Regions from separate parts of the Micromonospora sp. CA-111912 genome, predicted to be linked through region 1. Evidence: riboswitches for the same ligand, from Rfam matches in the RefSeq annotation. Region 1 holds a riboswitch; each other region holds the start of a gene.
The links. A riboswitch is a leader RNA that binds a small molecule or an ion and turns the genes downstream of it on or off. The one in region 1 is predicted to bind cobalamin.
Positions count from the first base shown of each region.

Region 2: linked by a shared signal. The riboswitch ahead of ACQPZO_RS19380 (CbtB domain-containing protein) and the one ahead of bluB (5,6-dimethylbenzimidazole synthase) in region 1 are both predicted to bind cobalamin.
Region 3: linked by a shared signal. The riboswitch ahead of ACQPZO_RS03245 (ribonucleoside-diphosphate reductase subunit alpha) and the one ahead of bluB (5,6-dimethylbenzimidazole synthase) in region 1 are both predicted to bind cobalamin.
Region 4: linked by a shared signal. The riboswitch ahead of ACQPZO_RS19355 (VWA domain-containing protein) and the one ahead of bluB (5,6-dimethylbenzimidazole synthase) in region 1 are both predicted to bind cobalamin.

Region 1 covers NZ_CP192007.1:273,982-281,092, reverse strand. Annotated here, with positions in the region: gene ACQPZO_RS01355 (type II secretion system F family protein) at 1-715, shown strand, start outside; gene ACQPZO_RS01350 (hypothetical protein) at 745-960, shown strand; gene ACQPZO_RS01345 (TadE/TadG family type IV pilus assembly protein) at 1,119-1,529, shown strand; gene ACQPZO_RS01340 (TadE/TadG family type IV pilus assembly protein) at 1,526-2,050, shown strand; gene ACQPZO_RS01335 (hypothetical protein) at 2,047-2,478, shown strand; gene ACQPZO_RS01330 (LysM peptidoglycan-binding domain-containing protein) at 2,495-3,664, shown strand; gene ACQPZO_RS01325 (Rieske 2Fe-2S domain-containing protein) at 3,701-4,552, opposite strand; gene ACQPZO_RS01320 (hypothetical protein) at 4,725-5,069, opposite strand; gene bluB (5,6-dimethylbenzimidazole synthase) at 5,138-5,782, opposite strand; cobalamin riboswitch at 5,818-6,011, opposite strand; gene ACQPZO_RS01310 (crotonase/enoyl-CoA hydratase family protein) at 6,168-6,935, shown strand; gene ACQPZO_RS01305 (dihydrolipoyl dehydrogenase family protein) at 7,023-7,111, opposite strand, start outside.
Region 2 covers NZ_CP192007.1:4,661,733-4,668,843, reverse strand. Annotated here, with positions in the region: gene ACQPZO_RS19405 (RyR domain-containing protein) at 1-1,426, shown strand, start outside; gene ACQPZO_RS19400 (hypothetical protein) at 1,416-1,928, shown strand; gene ACQPZO_RS19395 (SCO2525 family SAM-dependent methyltransferase) at 1,938-2,732, opposite strand; gene ACQPZO_RS19390 (cobalt-precorrin-6A reductase) at 3,217-3,957, shown strand; gene ACQPZO_RS19385 (CbtA family protein) at 4,034-4,819, opposite strand; gene ACQPZO_RS19380 (CbtB domain-containing protein) at 4,922-5,131, opposite strand; adenosylcobalamin (AdoCbl) riboswitch at 5,171-5,258, opposite strand; gene cobA (uroporphyrinogen-III C-methyltransferase) at 5,248-6,300, opposite strand; gene cobC (Rv2231c family pyridoxal phosphate-dependent protein CobC) at 6,291-7,111, opposite strand, start outside.
Region 3 covers NZ_CP192007.1:682,467-689,577, forward strand. Annotated here, with positions in the region: gene ACQPZO_RS03235 (S8 family serine peptidase) at 1-150, opposite strand, end outside; gene ACQPZO_RS03240 (Ig-like domain-containing protein) at 461-3,694, opposite strand; cobalamin riboswitch at 4,000-4,215, shown strand; gene ACQPZO_RS03245 (ribonucleoside-diphosphate reductase subunit alpha) at 4,387-6,822, shown strand; gene ACQPZO_RS03250 (ribonucleotide-diphosphate reductase subunit beta) at 6,867-7,111, shown strand, end outside.
Region 4 covers NZ_CP192007.1:4,652,469-4,659,579, forward strand. Annotated here, with positions in the region: gene ACQPZO_RS19330 (sulfite reductase subunit beta) at 1-664, shown strand, start outside; gene ACQPZO_RS19335 (precorrin-8X methylmutase) at 661-1,326, shown strand; gene ACQPZO_RS19340 (precorrin-2 C(20)-methyltransferase) at 1,323-2,825, shown strand; gene cobM (precorrin-4 C(11)-methyltransferase) at 2,826-3,581, opposite strand; gene cbiE (precorrin-6y C5,15-methyltransferase (decarboxylating) subunit CbiE) at 3,578-4,786, opposite strand; cobalamin riboswitch at 4,854-4,998, shown strand; gene ACQPZO_RS19355 (VWA domain-containing protein) at 5,045-7,054, shown strand; gene cobO (cob(I)yrinic acid a,c-diamide adenosyltransferase) at 7,054-7,111, shown strand, end outside.

The DNA.
Region 1 (7,111 bases):
GAGCGGTGCGCAACGCCTCGACTGGGTCGGCGGGCTGGCTCGCTGGCTGCGTCCGCCGCACCGGCAGCTCGCCCTGATCGACCGCACCCCGGAGCAGTACGCCCTGTCCCTGCTGCTCTCCGCGCTGGTCGGCCTGGTCACCCCGACCCTGGCCGGTGCGGTGCTCTTCCTCGGCGGGGTGTCCGTGCCGGTGTTCGTACCGCTGCTGGGAAGCCTGGGGATGGCGTTGGTCGCCGCCCTGGTGGCGCACCGCAGCGTGCTGACCCGCGCGGACGCCGCCCGGGACGAGTTCCGCCAGGCGGTCTGCACCTATTTGGACCTGGTGGCGTTGCAGCTCTCCGCCGCGCACGGCCCGGTGCAGGCCCTGGAGCGGGCCGCGGCGGTCTGCGACGGCTGGGTCTTCGACCGGATCCGGGAGTCGCTGCGGATCGCCCAGATGCAGATGCACTCGCCCTGGGACGAGCTGCGCGAGTTGGCCGAGAAGATCGGCATCCCGGAGTTGGGCGACGTCGGGGCGATCATGCGCTCGGCCGGCAGCGAGGGCGCGCAGGTGCACGAGACGCTGCGCAGCCGGGCCGACTCGCTGCGCGACCAGATCCGCACCGACAACCTGGCCCGGGCCGAGGCGGTCACCAGCCGGCTGGACATCCCCGGCTCGCTGCTGGTCTTCGTGCTGCTCGGCTTCGCCGTCTACCCGTTCCTCGCCCGGTTGTGAAACCCCTCCCCAGTTCGAAGGAGCACGTCATGCACCTCATCGCCTATCTGCACATCGCGTTGACGACGCGGCTGGCCGAGCTGCGCCGCGACGGCGAGCGCGGCGACAGTCCGGTGCCGACCGCCGTGATCATCTTCGGCCTGGTCGCGGTCGCCATGGCGGTCACCGGCCTCGCCCTGGCCAAGGCCAGAGACTGGATGGACGCCATCCCGGGCAACACCGCCCCGCAGGCCCCGAAACCGTGACGGGCCGCCCCGCCCGCGCGGACCGGAGTCGGTCGGCACCCGCCGACCGGCCCACCGGACTGCGCGCACCGGGGCAGGCGCGCGACGGCGTACGGCGGCAACCGGGCGGGCGGGCGCGCGACGGCCTACGGCAGCCACCCGGAGAGGCGTCCCGGGGGCTGCTGGCCGGGGCGCGGCGGAGACTCGCCGACGGCCCGGCCGAGCGGGGCGCCAACCCGGTGGAGCTGGCCGTCGTGATGCCGGCGATCCTGGTGCTGCTCTTCGCCTCGATCCAGGCCGCCGCCTGGTTCGTCGCCCGGGCCACCGCGCTGAACGCCGCGCAGAGCGCGGTCAACGCCCAGCGCGTCCTTCAGGCTCCCGACGGCGCCGGGGAACAGCGGGCGACCGACTTCCTCACCTCGGCCGGTGACTGGCTGGTCGGCTGGGACTCGCCGGGGCCCGACTGCGTGACGGCCGCCACCGAGGTGACCTGCACGGTGACCGGCACCGCCCTGTCGGTCGTCCCCTGGGTGAGCTTCCCGGTGCGGCAGACCGCCCACGGCACGGTCGAACGGTGGACGACGGGATGAGCGGCGTGCGCAGACGTGACGTGCCGGCCGGCGACCGACGCCGACTCCGGCGCCGACCGCGGCGAGACGAACGCGGTTCGGTCGCCGTCGAGGTGGCCGTGCTCGCCCCGGCGTTCCTCGCGCTGCTCGTGCTGGCCGGCGTGGCCGGGCGTACGGCGATCGCCCAGGAGGCGATCGAGTCGGCGGCGCACGATGCCGCCCGGGCCGCCTCCATCTCCCGGAACGCCACCACCGCCCGGCAGCAGGCCCTGGCCGCCGCGAGCAACCAGCTCGACTGGCAGCGGGCGAACTGCGCCGGCGAGCCGACGCTCACCTTCAGCGGCTCGGTCGACGGCGATGCGGTCAGCTTCGACGAGGCCTTCGCCAGCGATCCCGGCGAGCCCGCCGCCGTCACCGTGCGGGTGGCCTGCACGGTCTCCTTCGCCGACATCGACCTGTCGCTGCTGCCGGCGATGCCGACCAACCGGACGATCTCGGCCGCCTTCACCTCCCCGCTGGACCGCTACCGGAGCAGGTCGTGACCGCCCGCCGGCTCCGCGGCGACGACGGCCGGGTCAGCCTGTTCCTCGCGGCGGGGATGATCGGCGTCCTCGCGATCATCGGGCTGGCCTTCGACGGCGCCGGTCAGCTGAGGTCCATGCAGCGGGCCGACAACCTGGCCGCGGAGGCGGCCCGGACCGGCGGGCAGGCCATCGACCGGGCGAAGGCCATCGAGGGCGGGCCCAAGGTGATCGACCAGGTGGCCGCCAGGGCCGCGGTGAACAGCTACCTCGCCGCGGCGGACGTGACCGCCTCCTCCGTCGAGTTCCCGGTCGTCGGCGGGGAGACCCTCGTCCGGGTGCACGTCACGGTCACCTACGACCGGTACATGCTCGGCTTCTTCGGCTTCGGCAACACCGTCACCGTCTCCGGTGAGGCCACCGCGCGGGCCCTCACCGAGGACCCGTAGGAAGGGAAGGAACGCCATGGCCGCACCGGGTCGCTCCGCCGCACGGCGGACCGGACAGGTCCTCACCGGGTTCGGCGCGCTGGTCGTGCTGATCGCGGTGCTGGTCGGGGGGCCGGTGGCGCTGATCGCGTTCGCCGGCAACCCGCTCCCCGACCACGTACCCACCCTCGCCGAGATCGGCGTCACGCTGACCAGCCGGGACGACGGCCAACTGTTCCTGCGGGCGCTGGCCCTGGTCGGCTGGTTCGGCTGGGCCACCTTCGCCTTCTCTGTGCTCGTGGAGTTGGGCGCGCAGTCGCTGCGCCGGCCGGCACCCCGGCTGCCCGGGATCAGCCGGCAGCAGCGGGCCGCAGCGGCGCTGGTCGGGTCGGTGGCCCTGATCATCGCGGCGAGCCCGGCTGCGGCCAGCGCGGCGACGGTGCTGGCCGGCCCGTACCCGACGGGGGCACAGCCGGCCGTCGCCGCGGCGGTGCCGGCGGCGCGCCCGGTGACCGCGACGCTCCCGGTCGGCGCGCCGACGGCGCCGCCGGTCGTGGTCACCACGGCGGCCCAGCTACCCGAGCCGGTGGAGCCGACGGTGTACCGGGTGGCGAAGGGCGACTACCTGGGCGAGGTCGCCGAGCGCTACCTCGACGACTTCGACCGGTACCGGGACGTGGCGAAACTGAACCGGCTGCACGACCCGGACCGGATCCGCCCGGGGCAGCTCATCAGGCTGCCCGACGGCGCGGGCGACGCCGGGGCCCGTACGCACGCCACCGGCCGGCTGGTGGTCCGGCCCACGGCCCCCGCCCCCGGCGGCGCGGTCACTCCCCCGCCGGCGACCCCGGCCACCCCGCCGGCCGCCGAAGCTCCGGCGACCCCGGCGACGCCACCCGCGACGCCGCAGGCCAGCCGCCCGGCACCCGCGCCGTCGGCCGCCCAGCCGTCGGCCGAGTCGACCCGCAGCAGTCAGCAGGTGGCCCAGCCGCCCTCCGGGCCGCAGCCGGCGATGGCCGCCGGGGCGTCCCGGGCGAGCGAGGAGGACCAGGTGAACCGTCCGCTCGCGGTCTCGGCGGTGCTCGCCGTGGCCAGCATCGTCGGGGCGCAGATCGGCGCGGTCCTCGGGCTGCGCCGCCGGCCGGGCATCGCCCGGGCCGCTGCCGGCGCGCGGGCCCTGGTCTCCGGTCGGCACCGCCGGAACTGACGCCGGAGAGCGGGTCGACGGCCGGCGCGGGAACGCTCAGGGCAGCCGGGCCTGCAACACCCCGTCGACCACCCGGGTCGGCAGGATCTGCTGGTCGTTCCCGGACGGCCCGTGCATGACCTCGCCGCCGTTGAGCCGGAACGCGCTGCCGTGCCACGGGCAGACCACGCAGGCGTGCCCGTCGATCTCGGCGACCTCGCCCTCGCCGAGCGGACCGCCCTGGTGCGGGCAGTGCTCCAGCATCACGGTGACCTCGTCGCCGTGCCGGTAGAGGATGACCGAGACGTCGTCCACCTCGCGGGTGACCAGCTTCCGCTGCGGCAGCCCGGCCAGGTCTGCCAGCGGGTGCCAGCCCTCGCTGATCCGGTGCAGCTCGGACACGCTCTGGTTGACCTGGGCACCCTGCTTGTACGCCAGGTGCCCCCCGACGTACGCCCCCGCGCTCGCCGCGGTCAGCCCGAGGTACGCCAGCGCCCGCCCGGTCCCGTGCCGCCCACTCAGCCGGGCGGCCAGCGAGCCCGCGTACAGGGCCAGGCCGACGGTGTTGGAGGCGGCGTGCACCAGACCGACCCGGCGCTGGTCCCGGGTGAGGGCCGCCCAGTCGTTCAGCCCGGCGACCGCCGCCGGGAGGGCGCCGACCGTGCCCAGCCCGACCAGCGTGGTGGCCGCCCGACGCTGACCGGGCATGAGGTCCAGCACGGCGGCGCTGATCCAGGCGCCCACCGGCACCTGCACCAGCGCCGGGTGCAGCGGATGCCCGAGGAAGACGCCGTGCAGCAGGTCGCGTACCCGCTGCGGGCGGATGGTGGCCTGGACGGCGCGCTGCAACCGGTCCCCGACCCGGTCCAGCGCCGAATTCTGTTCGATTCTCGTCAAGAGTGCCCGCATCCCGTCCGACTTCCCGGCAGAAGCGGTCGCAAACCGGTCGGCGGTGACGAGCCTGCCGCCGTAGGTGTCGACCGGCAGTCCGGGGACGCGGCCGGCACCGCCGCCGCACCCGCACGTCACCTGCCCGGGCGGCGACGGGAGCCCTCGCCGCCGGACCGGGCCGGCTGCGCGGCTACTGCCAGGGGCCGCTGCGGCAGGTGAACCTACCGGTGTCGCTGTACTGGGTGGTGCTGCCGTCGAAGTAGCTGTAGCTGACCCGCACCGGCAGGCCGATGTTGGAGAAGGGGCAGCCGGCGAAGAGGGTCGGTCCGGCGGTCGTGAAGGTACCAACGCTGCCGGAGTACCAGGTGACCGTCCAGGTCGTCGTGCCGGTGCTGGTGGCGTCGCAGTAGAACTGCGACGCGCCGGACTCGCAGAAGGGCGCGGGGGCGCTGGCCAGGGCCGGGGTGGCGACGATGGCGGTCAGGCCGAGGGTGGTGAGAACGGAGGCGAGCAGGACCCTGACGGTGGCACGCATGAAGATCCTCCCGAGCGTAGCGGGTCAAGGACTTAGAGTGAACGTCACGCTATCTCAGTAATCGAGGTTCATGAATCATCCGTTCGCCGGTCGGTTGCCGCCCAACGGTCGTGGTGCACCGCCTCGGCGAGGGGTCGCTTCCGCCGCCACCCGTGCCGTTCCAGGTCCGGCACGGTCGCCAGGTGGGTGACCGGTCCGAGGCAGAGCCACGCCACCGGCCGGATGCCGTCCGGGATGCCGAGCAGCCCGGCCAGGAACGGCTCCCGGAAGAAGGAGACCCAGCCGACGCCGAGCCCTTCGGCGGTGGCGGCGAGCCACAGGTTCTGGATGGCCAGGCAAACCGAGTAGAGCCCGGCGTCGGCGATGGCGTGCCGCCCGAGGACGCCCGGGCCACCCCGTGTCGGGTCGTAGGTGACCACGATCGACAGGGTCGACTCCAGCACTCCGTCGATCTTGATCCGGGAAAACCGCTCGGCCGCCTCGCCGTCGAGGGTGGCGGCGAACGTGTCCCGTTCGGCCCGTACGTGCTCGTGGAACCGGCTGCGGGTCCCCGCGTCCCGGACCAGGACGAAGTCCCACGGCTGCGAGTAGCCGACGCTGGGCGCGGCGTGTGCCGCGTCGAGGATCCGGTGCAGGGTGTCCGTCGGCACCGGCCCCCCGGTGAACTCGGCCCGGACATCCCGGCGGCGGTGGATGGCGTCGTACATGTCCACAGGCAGGCTCCCGCTGCGCTCGGCCCACCCTGTGGGTGAGCACCAGACGCGAGGTCGGTCTTCGGACTCCCGGATCGACGCCCGACCGTCCGCCTTCCCAGCCGTGCGGCCAGTGGCTGCGCGTGACGCGCGTGGACGGCGGCTCCCCGGTCACCGCGGCGGGCCCGTGCCGGGTTCCCACCGGCTTCCCGATTCTCCCCGCAACTGCGGGACACCTCGCATGATCGTGCCGCCGCCGATGCTAGCGCGCCGTCCGGTGGCGGCCGGCCCGGCTCCGCCCGTGCGCCGTCGGGACGGGCGGGCCACTACGGTCGATGTCGGGGGTGGCCGCCACCGCCCCGAGGGCACGGCCGAGGGTCGAGCCGTCCGACCGGGAGGGACGCCGATGGGGGTACGGGTCGAAAGCGCCGGGGCCGTGACCACGGTGATCCTGGATCGGCCGGCGGCCCGCAACGCCGTCGACGGGTTGACCGCCCGGGCCCTGGCCGACGCGTTCCGCACCTTCGACGCCGACCCGGAGGCGGCGGTGGCCGTGCTCTGGGGGGCGGGCGGGACGTTCTGCGCCGGGGCGGACCTAAAGGCGATCGGCACCCCCGGCGGCAACCGGGTCGAGCCCGACGGCGACGGTCCGATGGGCCCGACACGGATGCGACTGTCCAAGCCGGTGATCGCGGCGATCTCCGGGTACGCCGTGGCCGGCGGGCTGGAACTGGCCCTCTGGTGCGACCTGCGGGTGGCCGAGTCCGACGCGGTGCTCGGGGTCTTCTGCCGGCGCTGGGGGGTGCCGCTGGTCGACGGGGGGACCTTCCGGCTGCCCAGGCTGATCGGCGAGAGCCGGGCGATGGACCTGATCCTCACCGGCCGACCGGTGCCGGCCGAGGAGGCGTACGCGATGGGTCTGGTGAACCGGCTGGTCGCGCCGGGTGAGGCCCGGGTGGAGGCCGAGCGGCTGGCCGCCGGGATCGCCCGCCACCCGCAGACCTGCCTGCGCAACGACCGGGCGGCGGTGCTGGCCGGCGCCAACCTGACCGAGCCGGAGGCCTTCGCGGTCGAGCTGGCCCACGGCGCGGAGTCGCTGGCGGCCGACGCGGCGGCGGGTGCGGCCCGCTTCGCCGCGGGCGCCGGCCGGCACGGCGCACCCGCGGCTCCCTGACCGTCCGCACCGCACCCGCCCCCTGACCGTCCGCACCGCACCCGGCACGACCCGTGCGCGTCGGACGATCAGGGAACCGGCGGCGGCCTACCTCAGGTTGCGCAGGGCGTCCTCGATGGCGCGGTGGAACGTCGGATACGCGTAGATCATGTTCCGGAGCTGGGTCAGCGGGACCG
Region 2 (7,111 bases), 2.8 Mb from region 1:
CGCCGACCGGCTCTTCGCCGACGGCGAACGCGTGGTCGTGGTGCGCTCCGTACCGTTCGGACCGCTGGAGTACCGCCTACGCCGCTATCTCGGTGTCATCGGCGACCCGGCCAGCCCCGCGGTGTTGCGCGGTGCCGGCCTGTCCCGGGCCCACACCGTCTACGTGTGCAGCGAGGACGACGACCGCAACCACGCGATCGCCAACACCGCCAGCCGTCTCATCCAGGACCGCCGGCAACCACCCCGCGTCTACGTACTGGTCCACGACTCCGAGATGTGCCTGTCCCTGCAGGCCCGACGGCTCGGCGCCGTCGGATTCAACCGGCTGCGGCTGGACTACTTCCACGTCGACGACGTCGCGGCCCGCGCACTGCACCGACACCACCCGCTGCCGCGCCCCAGCGGCCGGCCCGCCAGGGTGCTCATCGCCGGCACCGGCAGCTTCCGCCGGACCCTCCTGGTGGAAACCGCCCGGCACTGGCGGGCACGCCTGGCCGACACCCCGGCCGGCCACCTGCCGCCCCCGCTGCGGGTGGACCTGGCGGCCCCGGACGCCAGCACCGAACTCGCCTCCGTGGCGTCCCGCTATCCGTTCCTGACCGCCGCCTGCGAGATCACCGCGTACGATCTGGAGCTCGACCGGCTCGCGAGCTTCGACCGGCTCGACCGCCGCCGCTACGACCGCATCTACATCTGCGCCCCGGACGAGACCAACGGGCTGCAGTTCGTGCTGGACACGCCCGCCCTCTGGCAGAGCGCGGAGAGTTCGGTCTTCGTGCCGGTCTACCGGCAGGCAGCGCTTGCCGCCGCCTTCCACGGCGATGCCCGCCACGATCTGCTCGACGAAGTACACGGCAAGCTCCGCCTCTATCCGGTGTTGACGCACGCCTGCGATGCCCGGCTGATCGCCGAGGACCTCACCGAGCGGCTGGCCCGGCTGATCCACGAGCGGTACCTCCAGGCACAGCAGCGCGCCGGGGTGCGCCCCGGCGGCGCGCCGGCGATGGTGGGCTGGTCGCGACTGCCCGAGTCGCTGCGACGAGCCAACCGGGCCCACGTCCAGGACATCGCCGCCAAGCTGCGTAACCTCGGGTGCGTCGTGGCGCCCCGGCGCGGCGGCACCGGCGACGCTTCCGCCGCCGGAGAGGCCATCGACGACCGGATCGAGGAACTCGCCCGCCTCGAGCACGAACGGTGGTGCCGGGAACGGCGCGGGGAGGGCTGGACGCACGGCGAGTTCCGCGACGACGTCCGGCGACGGCATCCCGCCCTGCGGCCATGGGACGAGTTGCCCCTCGACGTCCAGGAGCAGAACCGCGCGGAGATCCGGGCCCTGCCCGACGTGCTCTCCGACAGCGGGTTCGAGCTGATCCGGCTGGCGCCCGCGGTGCCCAAGCAGCGGGAAGGACCGGGGGATGCCGACTGAACCCGCACCGGTGCGCGTCGGCATAGCCGGGCACATCAACCTGACCCGCGACACCGAGTTGCTCGTCGCCGACGCGCTCCGCGCCGAGTTGCGCCGGATCAGCGACCGCCCGGTGCACGGCGTCACCTGCCTGGCCGCCGGCGCCGACCAGGTCTTCGCGCGCACGCTCCTGGACATGGGCGGCACGTACGAGGTGATCCTGCCCGCCCGCGACTACCGCACCGCCGTGATCGCCCCGGAGAACCGAGCGACCTTCGACGAGCTGCTCGCTCGGGCGGCAGCGGTCGTCCACCCCGGCTACGACCGCTCCGGCACGGCCGCCTACGTGGCCGCCAACCGGGAGCTGGTGCGACGGGTGCAGCGACTCGTGGCGATCTGGGACGGTGACCCGGGCTGCCACGCGGCGGCGACCGACCGGACCGTCGACTGGGCGCGGCAGCAGGGTGTCCCGATTACGATCCTCTGGCCCACCGGTGCCCGCCGGACGATCGCCGGAGACTGACGCGATGCCCTAACCGCGGCTGCGGCCGGTGGCCAGCAGCATGCTCAGATATCCGTCCCGCAGCGGCGTCCGGGGCCGGACCTCGTGGACGTCCAGGTCGTACGCGCTGGTCGCGATGCTGGCCACCACCTCGGCGCGCTGCAGCGCCACGGCCGGGAACAGGCGCTCGCCGACGTGGTAGCCGCGGGAACCGAGCATGACCGCCACGACGAAGGGCGAGCCGGGCCGCAGCGCGTGCAGGAAGCTGCCGATGGCGTGCTCGGCTTCCGCCTGGTCGGCCGATATGGAGCAGGCCACGAAGAACATCGTGCCGGCGTCCCAGGCACGCCTGGGCAGGTCGAAGACACTGGCCCGCAGCACCCGGCCCACCTGAGCCAGCCGGCCCCGTGGATCGGTCACCGCCGAGTACGCCGGGTGCTCCGCGCACACCTGCCAGTACGGGTCCCAGAGCTCGTCGTAGCCGGCGATCTGCGTGCTCAGCCAGCGCACGTTCGACGCCGACCATTCACACAGGTCGAGCGTGCGCGCGATCGGCAGCAGCGACAGCGCCGGGTAGAGGTTCGCCCCCGAGCCGACGTCGACACAGCACGCGTCGGAGAGCGTCGTCTCAGCGAAGAAGTCCCTGGTCCGGCGGAGGAGTTCACGATCGTCGGCACGCAGCACCGCGTAGTTGTGCCGGACGTATGCCTGGGGGTCGAAGTTGTCCCACTCGACATCAGAATTGGCCGGCCTCGGAGACCGGATCGATGGTGCGGGCGTCGACGACTCGCCACAACCGCCGCCAGCCGCCGGGATCAACGCCATCGAGGCGCCTCCATCCATGTTGGTGGATCACACTGGTCGTCGTTGCGGCGCTTCCCCTACTGACCCCTGTGTAGCGGAGGTGGTGGTGGCTCGCAAGTAGCGGCACCGCGGCAACTCCGGCGATCGACGAAGCGCCTCCGCCAGCAATGGCCATCGATATTGGCGCCGCACGACGGCGCGGACAGAATCGCGGCACCCACCATGATCCCTCTGGGAGATGCCATGACCCGTCCCCGCCTGCCGTTCCTCCGGCCGGCCGGTCGCGTTCGCTGCGGCCACGGACGGCTCGGGGAGTTCGAGCCCGCCGGTCCGACGGGCAGACGAGAAGCGATACTGGAGCGGTGGACGCACAGGCTCGCCGTACCGCCCGGTCCCTGGTGGCGGGCACGGCCTCTGACGCAGGCAAGAAGCACCTCGACGTCGACGCGTTGCTGGGCCTGGCCGAGCAAGGCGTTCCCGCAGTCCCTGCGATCGGACCCCACGCGTGAGGGTCCTCGTGCTTGGCGGGACGGGGGAGGCCCGCGCGCTGGCGGCCGCGCTCGTCGAGGACGGTGCCGAAGTCGTGACCTCGCTCGCGGGACGTGTCGTGCGTCCGCGGCTGCCGGTCGGACAGGTGCGTGTCGGTGGCTTCGGTGGGATCGAAGGGCTGACGACGTACCTGGAGGGCGCTGGGGTGGATGCCGTCGTCGACGCGACACACCCGTTCGCGGAAAGGATCAGCGCCAACGCGGCTGCGGCGTGCCCGGCGGTCGGCGTTCCGCTGCTCCGCCTGGAGCGGCCCGGCTGGGCTGGCCGGCCTGAGGCGTCCGGCTGGCACTGGGTCGGCGACCACGACGAGGCCGCTCGCGTGGCGGCAGGGCTGGGGGAACGGCCGTTCCTCACCGTCGGGCGGCAGTCGCTCGGGCGTTTCGTCGAGCCGCTGCGCCGCCACGCGTGCCTCGTGCGCGTGGTGGACGAGCCGGACCTCCGCCTGCCGGCCTCCTGGATGCTGCTGCGCAGCCGTGGACCGTACACGATCGAACACGAACGGCAGGTGATGGCAGACGCGGACGTCCTGGTGACGAAGGACTCCGGCGGTGACCACACCGTCGCGAAGCTCGAGGTCGCCGCCGAGCGGGCGATGCCGGTGGTCGTCGTCCGCCGAGCCGGCCCGTCGGGCGGTGTGCGGGTCGTCCGCGACGTCGACGCCGCGCTGGCCTGGGTGCAGGCGCTGCCGGCACGCTGACCGCAGCCGCCCCGGACCGCAGCCGCGCTGACCGCAGCCGCGCGACGGGTGGTGCGCGGCTGCGGTCCGGGGCGGCTCAGAGCGTGGCGGCCAGTTCCTGGCGGCGCAGCCGCTCGGTGGCTCGGTCCGCGTCGCGTCCGACCAGGCCGGTGAGCACGAAGCCGAGGACGGTCCACGTCGCGGCCAGGGTCATGATCGACGAGCGGCGGAAGTACCAGAGCGTGTCGGCCGGGAAGTTGCCGACCTCGTTGACCGTCGGCAGGACGGCGCCGGCGACCACGACCACGACGAGGTATGCGGCGGCACCGACCAGCACCGCGGCGTACGCGCCAAGCTGGGGCAGGACCCGCCGGGCCAGGAGCACGGCGCCGATCGCCGCGACGAGGCTCAGCGCCCAGAATCCGAAGTACAGGGCGGTCCGTTCGCCGATCGTGTCGCCCGAGCCCACCGCCGGCGGCGTGGCGGGGTACTTGAAGAACGGCACCAGCGCCGTGGCGACGAAGCCGACGCCGGCCACCACCGCGGTGGAGGCTCGTGCGGAGAGCCTGCCCAGGCGCCCGACGGCGAACGCGGCAGCGAGCGCCGTGGCGCCGCCGAGGACGGCGCCCATCAGGATGGTGCCGGTTGCCAGGCCCCAGGTCGACTGCGTTTCGCGGGAGACCTGGGCCTCCTCACCGTGGCTGTGGGGTTGCTCGGCGGTCGCGTCGTCGTGCGTGTGCCCGTCTTCGGCCGAGCCCGCCTCCTCCAGGGCGATGGCGGTGTCGACCTGGGGCTCAGCGACGACGTAGGCGACGAGGAAGGCCGCGAAGCCGGCGATGAGGCCAGCCAGCAGGCCGTGCACGAGGAAGGTACGAGGGGCCATCAGGGGTCCGTTCGAGAGCCGGCCGCGGGCAGCGCGAGCCGCCGGCAGGACCGGGAGCGAGAGAAGGTGAATCCGGCCGACCGGGCGCCCGACGCGCGAGCGTCAGTGGCAGGGGTAGCCCAAGACGTGCCGTGCGTCGTGAACCAACTCGTGCACGGCGGTGCCCTCGAAGACGGAGAATGCTCCCTGCTCGGCGCCCACGAAGAACAGAACGACGGCGGTGAGCAGCGAGAAGAACAGGGCCCAGGGGGCGAGCTCGCGCACGGGGATGCTGGGGACAGCGGCCGGAACGGCCGTGGTTGCCTGAGACATGACACTCCTTGGGAAATCTGCGTCCCGTCGATGAATGTTCACCTGGCTGGAGGGTCTGGCTTCGCCGCAAGCGGCGTCACAGTAGCGCGACTGCGCCGGGATCGCACCGGCTTCCTTCAGCAAGGTGGGACGACCATAGCAGGTATCGGGCGGGGAAACGGTGTGGCGGCTGTCATGACCGCCCACGCAGGACGCGGCTCGAGCGCGGCCACGTGACCGATGACCGCGACGGCAGGGGCGCCGATGCCGGCCGCGGCGGTGTCGGCGACGATGTGGGCGAGGGTGCTGCGGACGACCTGCTGGCTGGCCAGGCTGGCGTCCGCCACGACCGCGCACGGCGTGCCCTCGTCCAGCTCGGCGGCGATGAGCGCTTCGACGATGGCAGGAAGGGTACGCACGCCCATGAGCACCACGATCGTGGTGCCGGAGCGTGCGAGGGCCGGGTAGTCGATCGACGAATCGGGGTGGCCCGGCGGCACGTGGCCGGAGACGACGGTGAAGCCCTGGACGAGTCCGCGGTGGGTGACCGGAATGCCGGCGAGCTCGGGGCCCGCGACGCTGGACGTCACGCCGGGCACCACGGTGGTGGCGACCCCGGCGTCGGCGCACGCAGCAACCTCCTCGAAGCCGCGGCCGAACACGTAGGAGTCGCCGCCCTTGAGCCGCACGACGTGACGCCCAGCGCGTGCGTGCGTCACGAGGAGACGGTTGATCTCCTCCTGGCTGGTGCTCCGCCCGTAGGGGATCTTCGCGACGTCGACGACCTCGGCCTCCGGGCGGGCCCACGCCAGCGCCTCCCACGGCGCGAGCCGGTCGGCGATGATCACGTCGGCCTGTTCGATGGCCGCACGTCCGGCGACGGTGACCAGACCGGGGTCCCCGGGGCCGGCGCCGACCAGCGTGACGTGACCGGCCCGGTCCGTCCGGGCGGGTGCGTCAGCCGTCCGGGGCGTGACGGCCCGCAGCACGACATCGAAGCAGCCCTCGTCCACGGGTGCCGTGACCCAGGTCAGGCGCCGACGCAGGGCGAGGTCCTCCAGCGCGGCGCACACGGTCGGCGCTGCGACAGTGACAGCTGCACCCTCACGCAGCAGCGCAGCGACCGTGGCAATGGCGCGTGGGCCCCCGTCGAGGACGAGCACGCTGCGACCGGTGACGTTCAGCTCCATGTGACGGTGAGTCCCAACGTGGTGAGCAGATGGCGGGTGGCGGCCGGCTCGCGGACGGCGATGCGCGCCCACGAGCCGTCGAGACCGGGGAAGGTGTCGGCCCGGCGTACGGCCACGCCCGCGTCCCTGAGGCGCGCGTGCGCCCCGGAGCCCAGCCGGGCGAGGACGAACGGGGCGTGGGACTCCGCGACCGTGAGGCCGAGCTCGCTCAGCCCGTCCACGAGCGTGCGCCGCTGCCGCACGCACAGCGCGGCCCGGCGCCCCGCCTCGGCCTCGGCCTGCGGCCCGGTGGTCGCGACGACGGCATGCAGCGCCGGGGTGCCGACCGACCAGGCCGGTTGCTGGGTTCGGAGGTCGGCGACCACGGCGGCGTCGCCCACGACGTACCCGGCGCGGATGCCGGGAATCGACCACAGCTCGGTCAGGCTTCGCACCACGACCAGCCCGGGTAGCCGGTGCGAGGTGAGCGTCTGCGGCTCACCCGGCACGAAGTCCATGAACGTCTCGTCCACGACGACAACGCGCCCGGGGCGGCACAGGGCGCGCAGGGTCGCGGCGGCGTGCAGGTGCCCGGTCGGGTCGGCGGGGTTGCCGACCACGACGAGGTCCGCGTCGTCAGGGACAGCACCGGGGTCGAGGGCGAAGTCGTCCTCGGTCCGGCACAGGACATGGGTGACGGTGTGGCCCGCGGCGCGTAGCGCGACGTCGGGCTCGGTGAACTGAGGGTGCACGACGACCGGGCGTCGCCAAGGCCGTGCTCGGGCGAGCAGGAAGAACGCCTCGGCGGTGCCGGCCGTGACGAGGACCTCGG
Region 3 (7,111 bases), 410 kb from region 1:
GATCGCACCTGACGTCGGCTCCGCAGCGGGTGCCGAAGACGCCGGACCGGCGAGCATGGTGGCGGCCAGGGCGGTGGTGGCGAGGACGGCCATGGCGGCCAGCCCGGGTCGACGGGTGTGGGTGAAGATCGTCCTGTGGCGGAGTCTCATCTCTGCGCCATCCCTCTGCTCCGGCCATTCCATCGTGCTCGTGACGCCGATGGAATGGTCTGATCGGTTTTCGGGATCGTACTGCGAGGTTGGCTTGATGGCGATTGGCGGAAATGCGTCCATCGATTGATGGAAGTCTTTTTGACGTGGGTTGATAATTATTGTTTCCGTGTGTATCAAGATCTGGCGACGGCAGCCGGCCAGGCCGTGGCGGCCTGGCCGGGAGCGTGTCGACGGTACGGGGCCGCAGACCGATCCGCTGTGGGGGCAGGAGCGCTTCCCGGAGCAGATCGGCCTGCGGCCGATCGGTTCAGCTGACGGTCACGGGGACGATCTTCGGCGGCTGTTGCAGCTGCCCGTAGTTGTCGGTCCCCCGGACCGAGACGGTGTAGGCACCCGCCGGGATCACCGGTGACGTGTACGCGAAGTTCGACCCCGGGGATCCCGGGCTGGTGAGGAAGACCGAGATCCAGGGGAAGTTGCCCGGGACGGACGGCGTGCTGAACACACCGGAGGCGTTCATCCCCTGGCCGGCGCCGTTGACGATCTGGACGTCCACCCGGAGCATCCCGACATCGTCCACGGCACGTCCGGAGACCACGATCCGCGAGTCCGGGTAGACCTCGCCGTCCTGCGGGGTGAGGCTCGGCTCCAGCCGTGGGTCGAGATCGCCCGGATACACGAGGTACCGAGCGGTGGCGCCGGAGGTCGAACCGTCCTGCTGGCCCGCCGTGTCGACGGCCCACGCCTCGACGCTGTACTCACCCTTGGTCGGCAGGTCGATCGACAGGGCGAACGTGGTGCTCGTCGCGCCGGGTGAGGCGAGGGTGGCGTTCACCGTGGCGAAGCTCGCCGCCATGGTGCCGTTCGGCTGTACGTACCGGCCGGTGTCCAGGTCGCGCAGCGCCACCCGCATGCTCTGCACGCCGTTGTTGTCGGTCGCGCTGCCGGCCAGGTTGAGGTGCAACTGGTCGACGTTCTGGTCGACGCCGGTGAAGTTCAACAGGCCGTTCGGGAAGGCGTCACCGGGCACCTGGGCGGTGACGGTGAGCCGGCCCAGATTGGCGGTCGTCGTGCTCAGGCCCAGGTTGTCGGTGGCCCGTACCCGGAAGTCGTACACGCCGGGCGTGAGCGGCACGGTGGTGTACGACCAGTTGTACGACGGGGCATTCAGGTTGATCGGTGAGACCCGGTGGTACGCCGCGATCGAGTCGGCGCCCCACGTGCCGTCGGCCGCCAGCGCCTCGCGCGTGGTGTTGTTGCGCAAATAGACCTCGACCGACTTCAGGGTGCCGTCGTCGCCGGCGGTCCCCGAGAACGTGATCGAGCCGCCCGGCGCGACGGTGATCGGCGCGGCGGCGGTGGGCGGCGTCATCGGCGTGGGGGTGCTGACGGCCACCGACGGCGCGACGCCGGTCGCCGAGATGATCCAGTCCCGGGTGTCGCCGCGCAGGTCACCCTGACCGGCGTTGTCGATGGCGGTGGCCGTCATCTTCCACTCGCCCTCGGTGGGGAGGGCCACCTCGAACTGCCAGGTGGTCGACAACGCGCCGATGACGTCCGGCTCGCCCCGGAAGGTGTTGTAGACCGGTGCGGCCGTCCCGTCGTCCTGGAGGTACTGGTTGTCCGACCTGCGGAACGAGTACGTCATCGCGCTGACGCCCTTGTCGTCGCTGGCGGTGCCGGTCGCGACGAAGCTCTGAGCGGCGACCAGGCCGGCGGGCGGTGAGGTGATCTTCGTGGTCGGCGGCAGGTCGTCGAAGCTGAAGGTTTCGATCTTCTTGACGGCCTTCGAGGCATCGGCCTGGCCGTTGTTGCCGAACGTCTTCGCCTGGACCTGATATTCGCCGACGGGCAGCGACACGGTGAGGGACCACGAGGTCGAGGCGGAGTTCACCGCTGCGACCGTCGCGTTGATGCTGTTGGCGGCGCCCCACGTCGTGAGGTCGTCCTGCAGGTACTTCTTGGAACCCCGGTTCTGGATCTCGATCCCGACCTTGGTGACGCCGGCCGGAGAGGTCGCCTGCCCGCCGAGCGCGAACGGCGCGTTGGCCTGCTTGACCGCCCCCTCGATGGGCGTGACGACCGTCGTGTCGACCGGCGAGGGCGCCGGTGCCCGGGTGAGGTCGAAGAACCCGACCCGCCCCACCGACAGGCCGCCCTTGGTGTTGCCGTCGCCACCGACGAAGAGGCCGCGCGGGGTGGCCAGCATCGCCTTCTCCCCCTCGTACGAGCTGGAACCCGGGTTCCACTCGATCGCCGTGCCCGTGGCCGGGTCGAGTGCGCCGAGGTGGTCACGGCGGACCACCTGGTCGCCGAGACCGTAGCCGCTCAGGCCCTGACCCGTGCCGTACCCGACGTTGTCCAGGCCGGGCCACGGGACGTTGGAGGTCGGCGATTCCTGCCAACTGAAGTGGCCGCCGACGTACACGGCCGTCTCGGTGATGGCGACCGAGTAGATGCTGTCGAAGTGACGCGACACCCAGATCGGCTCGACGTGGTCGGCGCCGGTCACCGGGAACGCGATCGCCGTGTCGTTGATCGGCGGGCGATCGCCTCCCGAACCGCTGGTGACGACGAAGTAGGAGTCGTCCGGCGCGACGTCACCGGCGAAGACCCGCTGGATGCCGCCGACGAAGGAGAGGTTGTCCTCCCACAGGCGGGTGCGCCACGGCAGGAGGGCCTTGGTGGCGGTGTCGACGAGACCGACGCCGTAGCGGTCCTGACCGGCGATCTGGCGACCGGTGTGCACGACCAGCAGCCTGCTGCCGTTGTGCGTCAGCTTGAGCTGCTGCACGGTGAGCATGCCGCCGACGCCGATGCCGCCGGTCAGGGGCAGGTTGAACCCGCTGTCCACCGCCCCCGTCGTCGGGTTGAGCGCGACCAGCCCGCCGCGGTTCACGCTGTTCACCTTCGTGAACTGGCCGCCCACGTACACCGCGGTGTTGCTCACGGCCAGAGCGGTCGCGCGCCCGTTCCCCTGCGCGGTGAACGCCGCGATCGGAGCGCCGGTGACCGGGTCGAGCCGTACGATCTTGCGCTTCGTCAGGCCACCGACCGTGTTGAACGAGCCGGCGACGTAGAGCGACGAGCCGTCCGGCGAGGCCTCGACGGCCTCGACGGATCCGTCGAACGTCGGCCGGAAGCCGGTGTCAACCAGGCCCGTGTCGATGTTGTAAGAAGCCAGCGACGGCTGCGCCACCGGCGTCCCGCCGACGTTGGCGATCGCGGTGAAGGAGCCGGCGATGAAGACCCGGTTGCCGATCACCTCGATGTCGGTGATCTCGCCGTCGGTGATCCTCGGTACGTCATTGCGCGGCGTGCTGGGAACCAGCCCGGTGTGTCCCGGCACCGACAGTGACGAGGCCGTGCGGACGGCCGTGCGCGTCGCATCGCCGCCGATCGTTCCCGTGGCGACGCGAGCACTGGTGCTCGCGACCTCGTCGGCGGCACTGCCCTGCACAGTGCCCGCAGCCGCCGGTTGGCCTGTCAACAGCACAGCCCCGGCGACCAGACCCGCGATGGCGCGGCTCCGAACGTGCATCGAGACAACCCCCTGTAAAACGCCTGAATCGCGTCGCCGGGTCGATTCCCGGCGACGTCCATTTCCTGGCGTGCCGGAAGTCACCGTAGGAGGTCACCATCCCTTGTGTACGGATGCCCGTCGGAAACCCGACCGGTCGACATCCGTTCCGGTCCTACCGGCCGGGTCCGCCGCCCTTGGATCCAGACCCGCTCCACCAATCGGCTCGGTCGCTGCGCCGAACAAATCGACGAGGCTTCACCGCCCCGGTCTCCGACACGCCCGGACTCGACATGTGGGGTGTGACAACGCCGTAGTCCCTATATATGGTGTCGACCGTAGCTGGTTCGGCCGCTCATCCGGGGCGGTCGAGGCAAGAGGGAACCCGGTGGAAATCCGGGACTGCCCCGCAGCGGTGAGTGGGAACGACCGCCGTCATCAGCACTGGGCCGCCAGCGGCCTGGGAAGCGACGGCCAGTAGAAGACCGGTGAGCCCGGTCACGCCCGCGAGTCCGAAGACCTGCCAGCGCGCCGCGCACCCATACCGGGGTGGGCGGCGGTCCGAGGCCGCGTGGGACGGCCGACGCCACCTGACCCGCGCCCCGCCGGCGTGACGTCCGCCGGTGTCTGTCTCCACGCGTCCGAAGGCCATCAGGTCTCGAGCCCGCGAGGAGTGAGTGGTGGCAGTCACCGAGGTTGTCCCGGTCGAGGGCATGACGGCCGACGAGGCAGCCCTACCGGGCCCGCGGCGGACGCAGATGCGCGTCCGCAAGCGCGACGGCGGCACCGAACCGGTCGATGTCAACAGGATCGTCCGAGCGGTCGAGCGGTGGACGGTCGGCCTCGCCGACGTCGACCCGTTGCGGGTGGCGACACGGACGATCAGCGGCCTGTACGACGGCGCGACGACCGCCGAGCTGGACCGGCTGTCCATCCAGACCGCTGCCGAGATGATCGGTGAGGAGCCGCAGTACTCGCGGCTGGCCGCCCGCCTGCTGGCCGGCTACATCGACAAGGAGGTCCGCAGGCAGGGCATCGGGTCGTTCAGCGAGGCGATCCGACGGGGACACGTCGAGGGCCTCATCGGCGGCGGCACCGCCGCGTTCGTCGCCGCCAACGCCACGCAGCTCGATGACGCCGTCGACCCCCACGGTGACCTGCGGTTCGAGTACTTCGGGTTGCGCACGGTCCATGACCGGTACCTGCTGCGCCATCCGACGAGCCGGCTGGTGGTGGAGACCCCGCAGTACTGGTTGCTGCGGGTGGCCTGCGGCCTGTCCCACGCCCCGGACGAGGTGATCGAGTTCTACCGGTTGATGTCGAGCCTGGCGTACCTGCCGAGTTCGCCGACGTTGTTCAACTCCGGCACCCGGCACACCCAGATGTCCTCCTGCTACCTGGTCGACTCCCCGCGCGACGAACTGGACTCGATCTATCAGCGGTACGCGCAGGTGGCGAACCTGTCGAAGTTCGCCGGCGGCATCGGCATCGCGTTCTCCCGGGTCCGGTCGCGGGGCGCGTTGATCCGGGGCACCAACGGGCAGTCCAACGGGATCGTGCCGTGGCTGCGGACGCTGGACGCCTCGGTGGCGGCGGTCAACCAGGGCGGCCGGCGCAAGGGCGCGGCCTGCGTCTACCTGGAGCCGTGGCACCCGGACATCGAGGAGTTCCTGCAACTGCGGGACAACACCGGTGAGGACGCCCGGCGCACCCACAACCTGAACCTGGCCAACTGGGTCCCGGACGAGTTCATGCGCCGGGTGGAGGCCGACGGGATGTGGTCGCTGTTCGACCCGGACGTGGTGCCGGAGCTGCCGGACCTGTGGGGGGACGAGTTCGACGCGGCGTACCGGGCGGCCGAGGCGCAGGGCCGGTACGTGCGGCAGGTGCCGGCGCGGGAGCTGTACGGGCGGATGATGCGGACCCTCGCACAGACCGGCAACGGGTGGATGACGTTCAAGGACGCCGCGAACCGGTTGTGCAACCAGACCGCCGAGCCGGGCAACGTGGTGCACCTGTCCAACCTGTGCACCGAGATCGTCGAGGTGTCCAGCGACGCCGAGACCGCCGTGTGCAACCTCGGCTCGGTCAACCTCGCCGCCCACCTCGCCGACGGCGGCATCGACTGGGAACGGCTGCGCGCCACCGTCCGCACCGCCGTGACGTTCCTCGACCGGGTCATCGACATCAACTTCTACCCGACCCCGCAGGCCGCGGCGAGCAACCCCCGCTGGCGGCCGGTCGGCCTCGGCCTGATGGGCCTGCAGGACGTGTTCTTCGCCCTGCGGCTGCCGTTCGACTCCCCGGCAGCCCGGGAGCTGTCCACCCGGATCAGCGAGGAGCTGTACCTGACCGCCCTGGAGACCTCCGCCGACCTGGCGGAACGCTTCGGCGCCCACCCGGCCTTCGCCGAGACCCGGGCGGCACGCGGCCAGCTCCAGCCGGACCTGTGGGGCGTCACGGGCAGTCAGGCGCAGCGCTGGACGGCGCTGCGGGAGCGCGTCGCCGCGCACGGCCTGCGCAACTCGCTGCTGGTGGCGATCGCCCCGACCGCCACCATCGCCTCCATCGCCGGCTGCTACGAGTGCATCGAGCCGCAGGTGTCCAACCTGTTCAAGCGCGAGACCCTGTCCGGGGAGTTCCTCCAGGTAAACACCGCCCTCGTACGCGAACTGAAGGCCCGCGGCCTGTGGACCGACCAGGTCCGCTCGGCGATCAAGCGCGCCGAGGGATCGGTGCAGGGCATCACGGAACTGCCGGCGGAGGTCCGGCAGCTGTTCCGTACGGCCTGGGAGTTGCCGCAGCGGGCGCTGATCGACCTGGCCGCCGCCCGCGCCCCGTTCATCGACCAGTCACAGTCGCTGAACCTGTTCCTCGCCGCTCCGACGATCGGCAAGCTCTCCTCGATGTACCTGTACGCCTGGAAGGCCGGGCTGAAGAGCACCTACTACCTGCGGTCCCGCCCCGCCACCCGGATCCAGCAGGCCACGGTCGCACCCGTCGGCCCGGTCAGCCCCGTCGGCCCCGTCAATGCCGTCAGCCCGGTCAATGCCGTCGGCGCCGTCGGTGTCGTCGCGCCGGCGGTGACCGTCGACGAGGCGCTCGCCTGCTCCCTGGAGAACCCCGAGTCGTGCGAGGCCTGCCAGTGACCGCCCCGACCGACGCCACAGCCACCGACCCGAGGACCACACACATGCTGCTCGACCCGGGGATGGACCTCACCCTCCGTCCGATGCGCTACCCGCACTTCTTCGACCGGTTCCGCGACGCCATCCGCAACACCTGGACCGTGGAGGAGGTCGACCTGCACGCCGACCTCGCCGACCTCGACCGGCTCTCCCCGGCGGAGCGGCACCTGGTGAGCCGCCTCGTCGCGTTCTTCGCCACCGGCGACACCATCGTCGCCAACAACCTGGTGCTGAACCTCTACCAGCACGT
Region 4 (7,111 bases), 2.9 Mb from region 1:
CGGGTGCCTGCCGGACGCGGTCGTGGACGTGATCATGGCAACCGGGCTCGTGCCGTCGACGTCGCACGAGCGGGTGCGCAACATCTTGGCCTCACCGCTCACCGGACGCAGCGGTGGCCGCGCCGACCTGCGTCCGGTGATCGCTGACCTCGACGCCCGGCTGTGCGCGGAGCCCCTGCTCGCCGCGCTGGCCGGTCGGTTCCTGTTCGTGCTCGACGACGGCCGCGGCGACCTGGTCGAGCGCGACCTGGACCTCGGTCTCGTGGCGCTCGACGCGAGCACCGCGCAGTTGCGCGCCGGGACGTCGTGGGGACCGGTCGTCCCGCTGGACGAGGCCGCTGCGGCGCTGACGACACTCGCCGTGCGGTTCGCCGAGCTCGCCGGTAGCGAACCGAGCTCTCCCTGGCACGTCGAGGAGCTGCCCGGCTCCGGCGCGGCAGTGCTGGGCGCCGTGCTCGAGCGTGCCCCGGGGACCCGGGTGAGCACGCCGCCACCCCCGCTTGGCAGGATCGCGCAGGACGACGGCCGTGTCGCGCTGCACCTGGCGGTCCGCGACGGCCGGGTGGATGCTCGCTTCATGGACCAGGTCCGCGCCCTCGGTGCCGGCGACCTCGTCGTCACGCCACGGCGCACCCTGCTCGTCCCCGATCTGGAGAATGCATGACTTTCGCCCCACCGACGCGCCGCTACGACTACGTCACCGACGGCGCGGTGATCTACGCCGACTCGTTCGCCACCATCCGCGCCGAGGCCGACCTGACGCGCGTCCCGGCCGACGCCGAGAAGGTCGCGGTGCGGATGATCCACGCGTGCGGGCAGACCGACCTGACGCGGGACCTGGTGATCCATCCCGGTCTCGTGACGGCGGCCCGGGCGGCGCTCGATGCGGGAGCGCCGATCCTGACGGACGCGCACATGGTCGCCGCCGGCGTCACCCGCGCCCGGCTGCCCCGCGACAACGAGGTCCGCTGCTTCCTGCGCGAGCCCGAGGTCCCGGCGCTCGCCCGCGCGTGGGGCACGACCCGGTCCGCGGCGGCGGTGTCTCTGTGGGCCGAGCACGTCGAGGGTGCCGTCGTCGCGTTCGGCAACGCCCCCACGGCCCTGTTCCACCTGCTGGAGATGCTGCGTGACGGCGCACCGCGACCGGCCGCGATCATCGGCACGCCGGTGGGTTTCATCGGTGCGGCCGAGTCCAAGCAGGCACTCATCGACCTCGCCGCCGACGCACCCGGGCTCGACGTGCCGTATCTCGTGGTGACCGGGCGTCGCGGCGGCTCGGCGCTGGCCGCCTCGGCGCTCAACGCCCTGGCCCAGGAGGCAGAGTGAGCGGCCGGCTGTTCGGCGTCGGGGTCGGCCCGGGGGATCCCGAGCTCGTCACGCTGAAGGCCGCCCGGCTGATCGGCGCGGCGGACGTCGTCGCCTACCATCAGGGGGTCGGCAAGCAGTCCAACGCGCGCCGCATCGCCGCCGACCTACTCCCGGACGGCGTGATCGAGGAGGCGCTCGTCTACCCGGTGACGACGCAGACCACCGACCACCCGGGCGGGTACGCCGGCGCGATGGCGGACTTCTACGCCGAGTGCGGCGACCGGCTCCGCGCGCACCTGAGGGCGGGCCGCGACGTCGTCGTGCTGGCCGAGGGCGACCCGATGCTCTACGGCTCGTTCATGTACCTGCACGACCGGCTCGCGGACGAGTTCGAGACGCAGGTCGTCGCAGGCGTACCCGCCTTCGCGGCCGCCACGGCCACGACCGCCCTGCCCCTGGTCCGGCAGACCGACGTGCTGACCGTGCTGCCCGGCACGCTTCCCGAGCCGGAGCTGGCCCGGCGCCTCGCCGACACCGACGGCGCCGTGATCATGAAGCTCGGCCGCACGTTCGCCAAGGTCCGCTCGGCGCTCGAACAGGCCGGACGCGTCGAGGGGTCCTGGTACGTCGAGCGGGCGTCGATGGACGCCCAGCGCGTGCTCCCGGTCGCCGACGTGGACCCCGAGACGGTGCCGTACTTCTCGATCGTCCTGGTCCCCGGCGACACCCGTCCCGGTGTGGCGCGCTACGACCGCTCGGTGAGTGAGGTCACCGAGCCCGTCGCCGGTGCCGAAGTCGTCGTCGTGGGCCTCGGTCCCGGTCCCGACCAGTGGCTCTCCCCCGAGGCGTCGCAAGTGCTCGCGGAGGTCGGCCACGTCCTCGGCTACGGACCGTACGTCCAGCGCGTCCCGCAGCGCCCGGGCCTGGTGCGTCACGCGTCCGGCAACACCGTCGAGGTGGACCGGGCCCGCGAGGCGCTCGAGCTGGCGCTCGCCGGTGAGCGCGTCGCGGTCGTCTCCGGCGGCGACGCGGGCATCTTCGGTATGGCGTCAGCGGTGTTCGAGGCCGCGGAGGACCCACGCTACGCGGACGTCGCCGTGCGCGTCGTGCCCGGAATCTCGGCCGTCCAAGCGGTCGCGGCGCGCGCCGGCGCCCCCATCGGCGCTGACTTCGCGGTGCTGAGCCTGTCGGACCGGCTCAAGCCCTGGGACGTCGTGGTGAAGCGACTGCGCGCCGTCGCCGAGGCGGACCTCGTGCTCGCCCTCTACAACCCGCGCTCGCGCTCGCGTACCGAGCAGGTCGCGCAGGCCCGAGCAACGCTGCTGGAGCACAAGTCACCCGAGACCGTCGTAGTCGTGGGTCGCGACGTCGGCCGCGCCGGGGAGAGCCTCACCGTGACGACGCTGGGCGAGCTCGACCCCGAGACCATCGACATGAAGTGCCTGCTGCTCGTCGGCGCCTCGTCGACGCGGGTCACCGCGGCCGGCCGCGTCTGGAGCCCGCGCTTCGTCGCCTAGTCAGCCGCGGGCGCGACGTTCGCGGCTGGCCGCGTACAGGAACGACTCACCGCCGCGGACGCCGGGAGCCAGCGCGGGGCCGACCAGGATGACCGCGGCCTGGCGCAGGCCCGCGGCCTCGACCTGCTCGCCGATGTCGGCCAGTGTGCCGCGCAGGACGAGCTCATCCGGCTGCGTCGCCTTGGACACGACGACGACCGGGCACCCGTCGCCGTAGTACTCGGCCAGCTCGGCGGCCAGCTCGCGGCTGCGAGTGATGGCCAAATGCAGGGCCAGGGTCGCGCCGGTCGCGGCGAACGCGGCGAGCTGCTCCCCCGGCGGCATGACCGTGGAACGGGCCTGAGCGCGGGTGAGCACGACCGACTGGGCGAGCTCGGGGACGGTCAGCTCGGCGCCGACGATCGCCGCGGCAGCCGCGTAGGCGGGCACACCGGGAGTGACGTCCCACGGGACCTGCGCCGCGTCGAGCCGGCGCGCCTGCTCGTGTACCGCGGAGTACAGCGACGGGTCGCCCGAGCACAGCCGCACGACCTCCAGCCCGTCGGCGTGCGCCCGCACCAGGTGGGCGGTGATCTCGTCCAGGTCAAGGTGCTGGGTGTCGACCAGTCGGGCGTCGTCGCGGCAGTGGCCGAGCACGTCGGCGTCGAGGTAGGTGCCCGCATACAGGCACACGTCCGCAACCTCGAGCAGGCGAACCGCGCGCAGCGTGAGCAGGTCGGCGGCGCCGGGTCCGGCCCCGACGAAATGGACGGTCATGACTCTCCCTTGGTGACGGTCCACTGGCTGACGGCACGCGCGGGCGTCCAGCCGGTGAAGCCGCCGAGCGGCTCGGCGCGCTCGACGTGCAGGCGGACGAGCTCGCCGCCATGGCGACGGTACCGCTCGAGCAGCACCGCCTCGGTCTCGGCCGTGACGCCGTGGACGACGAGCCGGCCACCGGCGCCAAGCGCGTCCCAGCACGCTTCGAGCACGCCGGGGACGGTCGCTCCACCGCCGACGAACACCGCGTCGGGGCGCTCGAGACCGGCCAGGGCGTCGGGCGCCGAGCCCTCGACGAGACGCAGGCCGGGAACGCCGAGCGTGGCGGCGTTGCGACGCACGAGCGCGGCGCGGTCGGCGCGGGACTCGATCGCGATCGTCCGCGCCGTCGGCCAGGCACGCATCCACTCCACGCCGATCGAGCCGCTACCGGCGCCGACGTCCCACAGCAGGTGACCGGGGGCGGGCGCGAGCCGGGCCAGGGCGCTGGCACGCAGGTCGCGCTTGGTGATCTGCCCGGCGTGCTCGAACGCGTCGTCGGGAAGCACCCCGCCCGCGGCCCAGCCCGGTCCGGTGCCGCGGATCTCGGCCGCCAGGACGTTCAGCCGGGGCACATCCACGACGTCCCACGAAGCCGCGGTCGACTCGGCACGCGACTCACTCGCGGCGCCGAGGTCGCCGAGCACGGTAAGCCTGGACTCTCCCCAGCCGAGTCCGGTGAGCAGCGCGGCGACGGCGGCAGGCGTCGTCTCGTCGCTGGAGAGCACGAGCAGCCGCCGCCCGGGTGCGAGCGCGGGGACGACGAGGTGCACGTCGCGGCCGACCAGGCTCACCGTCGTGACGGACTCCGCCGGCCACCCGAGACGTGCTCGAGCGAGCGCCACGGAGGAGACCGCGGGCACGATCGTCACCCGTTCCGGGCCCAGGATGTCCAGCAGCGTCGTGCCGACGCCCGACACGAGCGGGTCGCCCGACGCCAGCACGACGACGGGCCTGCGCGCGGCGCCCAGCAGGCCCGGCAGGTTCTCACGCAGCGGCGACGGCCACGCGACACGCTGCTGGCCATAGACCGGCGGCACCGCATCGAGGTGCCGGGCTCCGCCGAGCAGCGTCGCAGCCCCGTGCACCAGCGTCCGAGACGGCTCCGGCAAGCCCGCCCAGCCGTCGGCCCCGAGCCCGACAACGGTCACGTGCGCCTCCATGGGTTGCACCCTAGCCCGGTCCGCCCAGGCGCCGGACCGCTGTCTGGGCCGTCAGGACGGCGTCTAGGGTGATGCGAAGGTTCGAGGTGCCCCACGGCCGATGGCCACGGGGAGAATCTGGGAAGCCGGTGAGAATCCGGCACAGGGCCCGCTGCGGTGACTCAGGCACAGACCTGGGAAGTCCGAAGACCGGCCTCGATCCGAGCCGCGACGCGTCCGCGTCGTGGACGGTCATGGCAGATTGAGCGGGAGCCCTACATGCCAGCGCAGTACCCCTTTTGTGCCGTCGTCGGCTCCGACGACATGACTCTCGCCCTCACCCTGGTCGCGATCGACCCGCTCATCGGCGGCGTCCTGGTCCGTGGGGAGAAAGGCACCGCCAAGACCACCACCGTGCGCGGCCTCGCCGAGGTGCTGCCGCCGGTACGGACGTATGCGGGCGACCGGTTCTCGGTCGACCCGGACGATGCCCTGGCGGTCTGCCCCGACGGGCCCATCGACGCCTCCACGCCCGTCGTCGAGCGGCCGGTGCGGCTCGTCGAGCTGCCCGTCGGTGCGAGCGACGACCGGGTGACGGGCTCCCTCAAACTCGACGCGGCGCTGCGCGACGGCGTAGTGGCGTTCGAGCCGGGCCTGCTCGCCCGAGCCCACCGTGGCCTGCTCTACGTCGACGAGGTCAACCTGCTGCACGACCACCTCGTCGATCTGCTGCTCGACGCAGCGGCGACCGGCCGGGTCAGCGTGGAGCGCGACGGCTTCTCAGTCGAGCACGCCTCCCGGTTCGTGCTGATCGGCACGATGAACCCCGAGGAGGGCGAGCTGCGCCCGCAGCTGCTCGACCGGTTCGGCCTGACCGTCGAGGTCGCCGCACCGCGCGACCCCTCCCTGCGGGTGGAGGTCGTGCGTCGCCGGCTGGCGTTCGACGCCGACCCGGAGGGCTTCACCGCACGCTGGGCCGACGAGCAGGACGCCCTGCGTGCGCGGCTGGCGGCGGCGCGGCGGCTCGTGCCGGACGTCGTGCTCGACGACCAGACGCTGACGACCATCGCCGAGGTGTGCGCCGCGTTCGACGTCGACGGCCTGCGCGCGGACCTCGTCACCGCCCGCACCGCCGCGGCGCACGCCGCCTGGCAGGGACGCACGTACGTGACCCGCGAGGACGTCCGCGTCGCCGCCCGTCTCGCGTTGCCGCACCGCCGGCGCCGCAACCCGTTCGACGAGCCCGGCCTGGACGAGGACCGGCTCGACGACCTGCTGGGCAACGACGACCCGCACCCCGGACCGGACGGGCCCGACGACGGCCCCGGTGGTCCCGGCGGCGGGCCGCCGGACGACGCCCCGCAGGACGGCCGGTCCCCGGACGTCCACGACTCACACGCCGGAGGATCGCCCGCGCCGGACAACGCGCCGCAGCCTGCCGTTGCCGGATCGGTCGCGTCCGCCGGCGAGCCGGCACGCGCCCGCCTGCTCGTCGTACGGGGCACCGGCGAAGGCCAGGCCGGCCGCCGGTCCCGGGCCCGCACGCCTCAGGGCCGGGTGGTCGGGCAGCAGCGCGGTTCGTCCGTCGCCAGCCGCCTGCACCTGCCGGGCACCATCACCGAGGCGGCGCCGCACCAGCGTTCCCGTGGCGGCCTGGTCGAGGGCCGCGGTCTCGTCTTCGCCCCGGGCGACCTGCGCCGCGCAGAAACCGTCGGGCGGGAGTCGAACCTCGTCCTGCTGTGCGTCGACGCGTCCGGCTCGATGGCCGCGCGACGTCGCATGGAGCAGGTCAAGACCGCCGTGCTCGCGCTGCTGCTGGACGCCTACCGCCGCCGGGACAAGGTCGCGCTGGTGACGTTCCGCCAGCGCACCGCCGACCTGGCCCTGCCGCCGACCGGGTCCGTCGATGTCGCCTCCCGGCGCCTGGCCGACCTGCCGGCCGGCGGGCGTACGCCGCTCGCCGAGGGCCTGGAGCGCTCCACGGAGGTGCTGCGCCGCGAGGCGCTGCGCGACCCGTCCCGCCGGCCGCTGCTGGTCGTGGTGACCGACGGCCGTGCGACCTTCGGGCCGGACGCGCTCGGTCGTGCCCACCGCGCCGCGGCGCACCTGGCCGCTACCGGCGTGCAGAGCGTCGTGGTCGACTGCGAGACCGGACGGTTCCGGCTCGGCCTTGCCGCGCAGCTGGCCGCAACCCTGCAGGCCGAGCACGTGCCGCTCGGTGAGGTGACCGCCGAAAAGCTCACCAGCGTCGTCCACACGGCGACCGCGCCGCGCGAGGGGGTGGCCTGATGCCGCAGGGCAAGCCGCTGGTCGTCCCGGACGACGGCATCACCACCCGGGCACGAC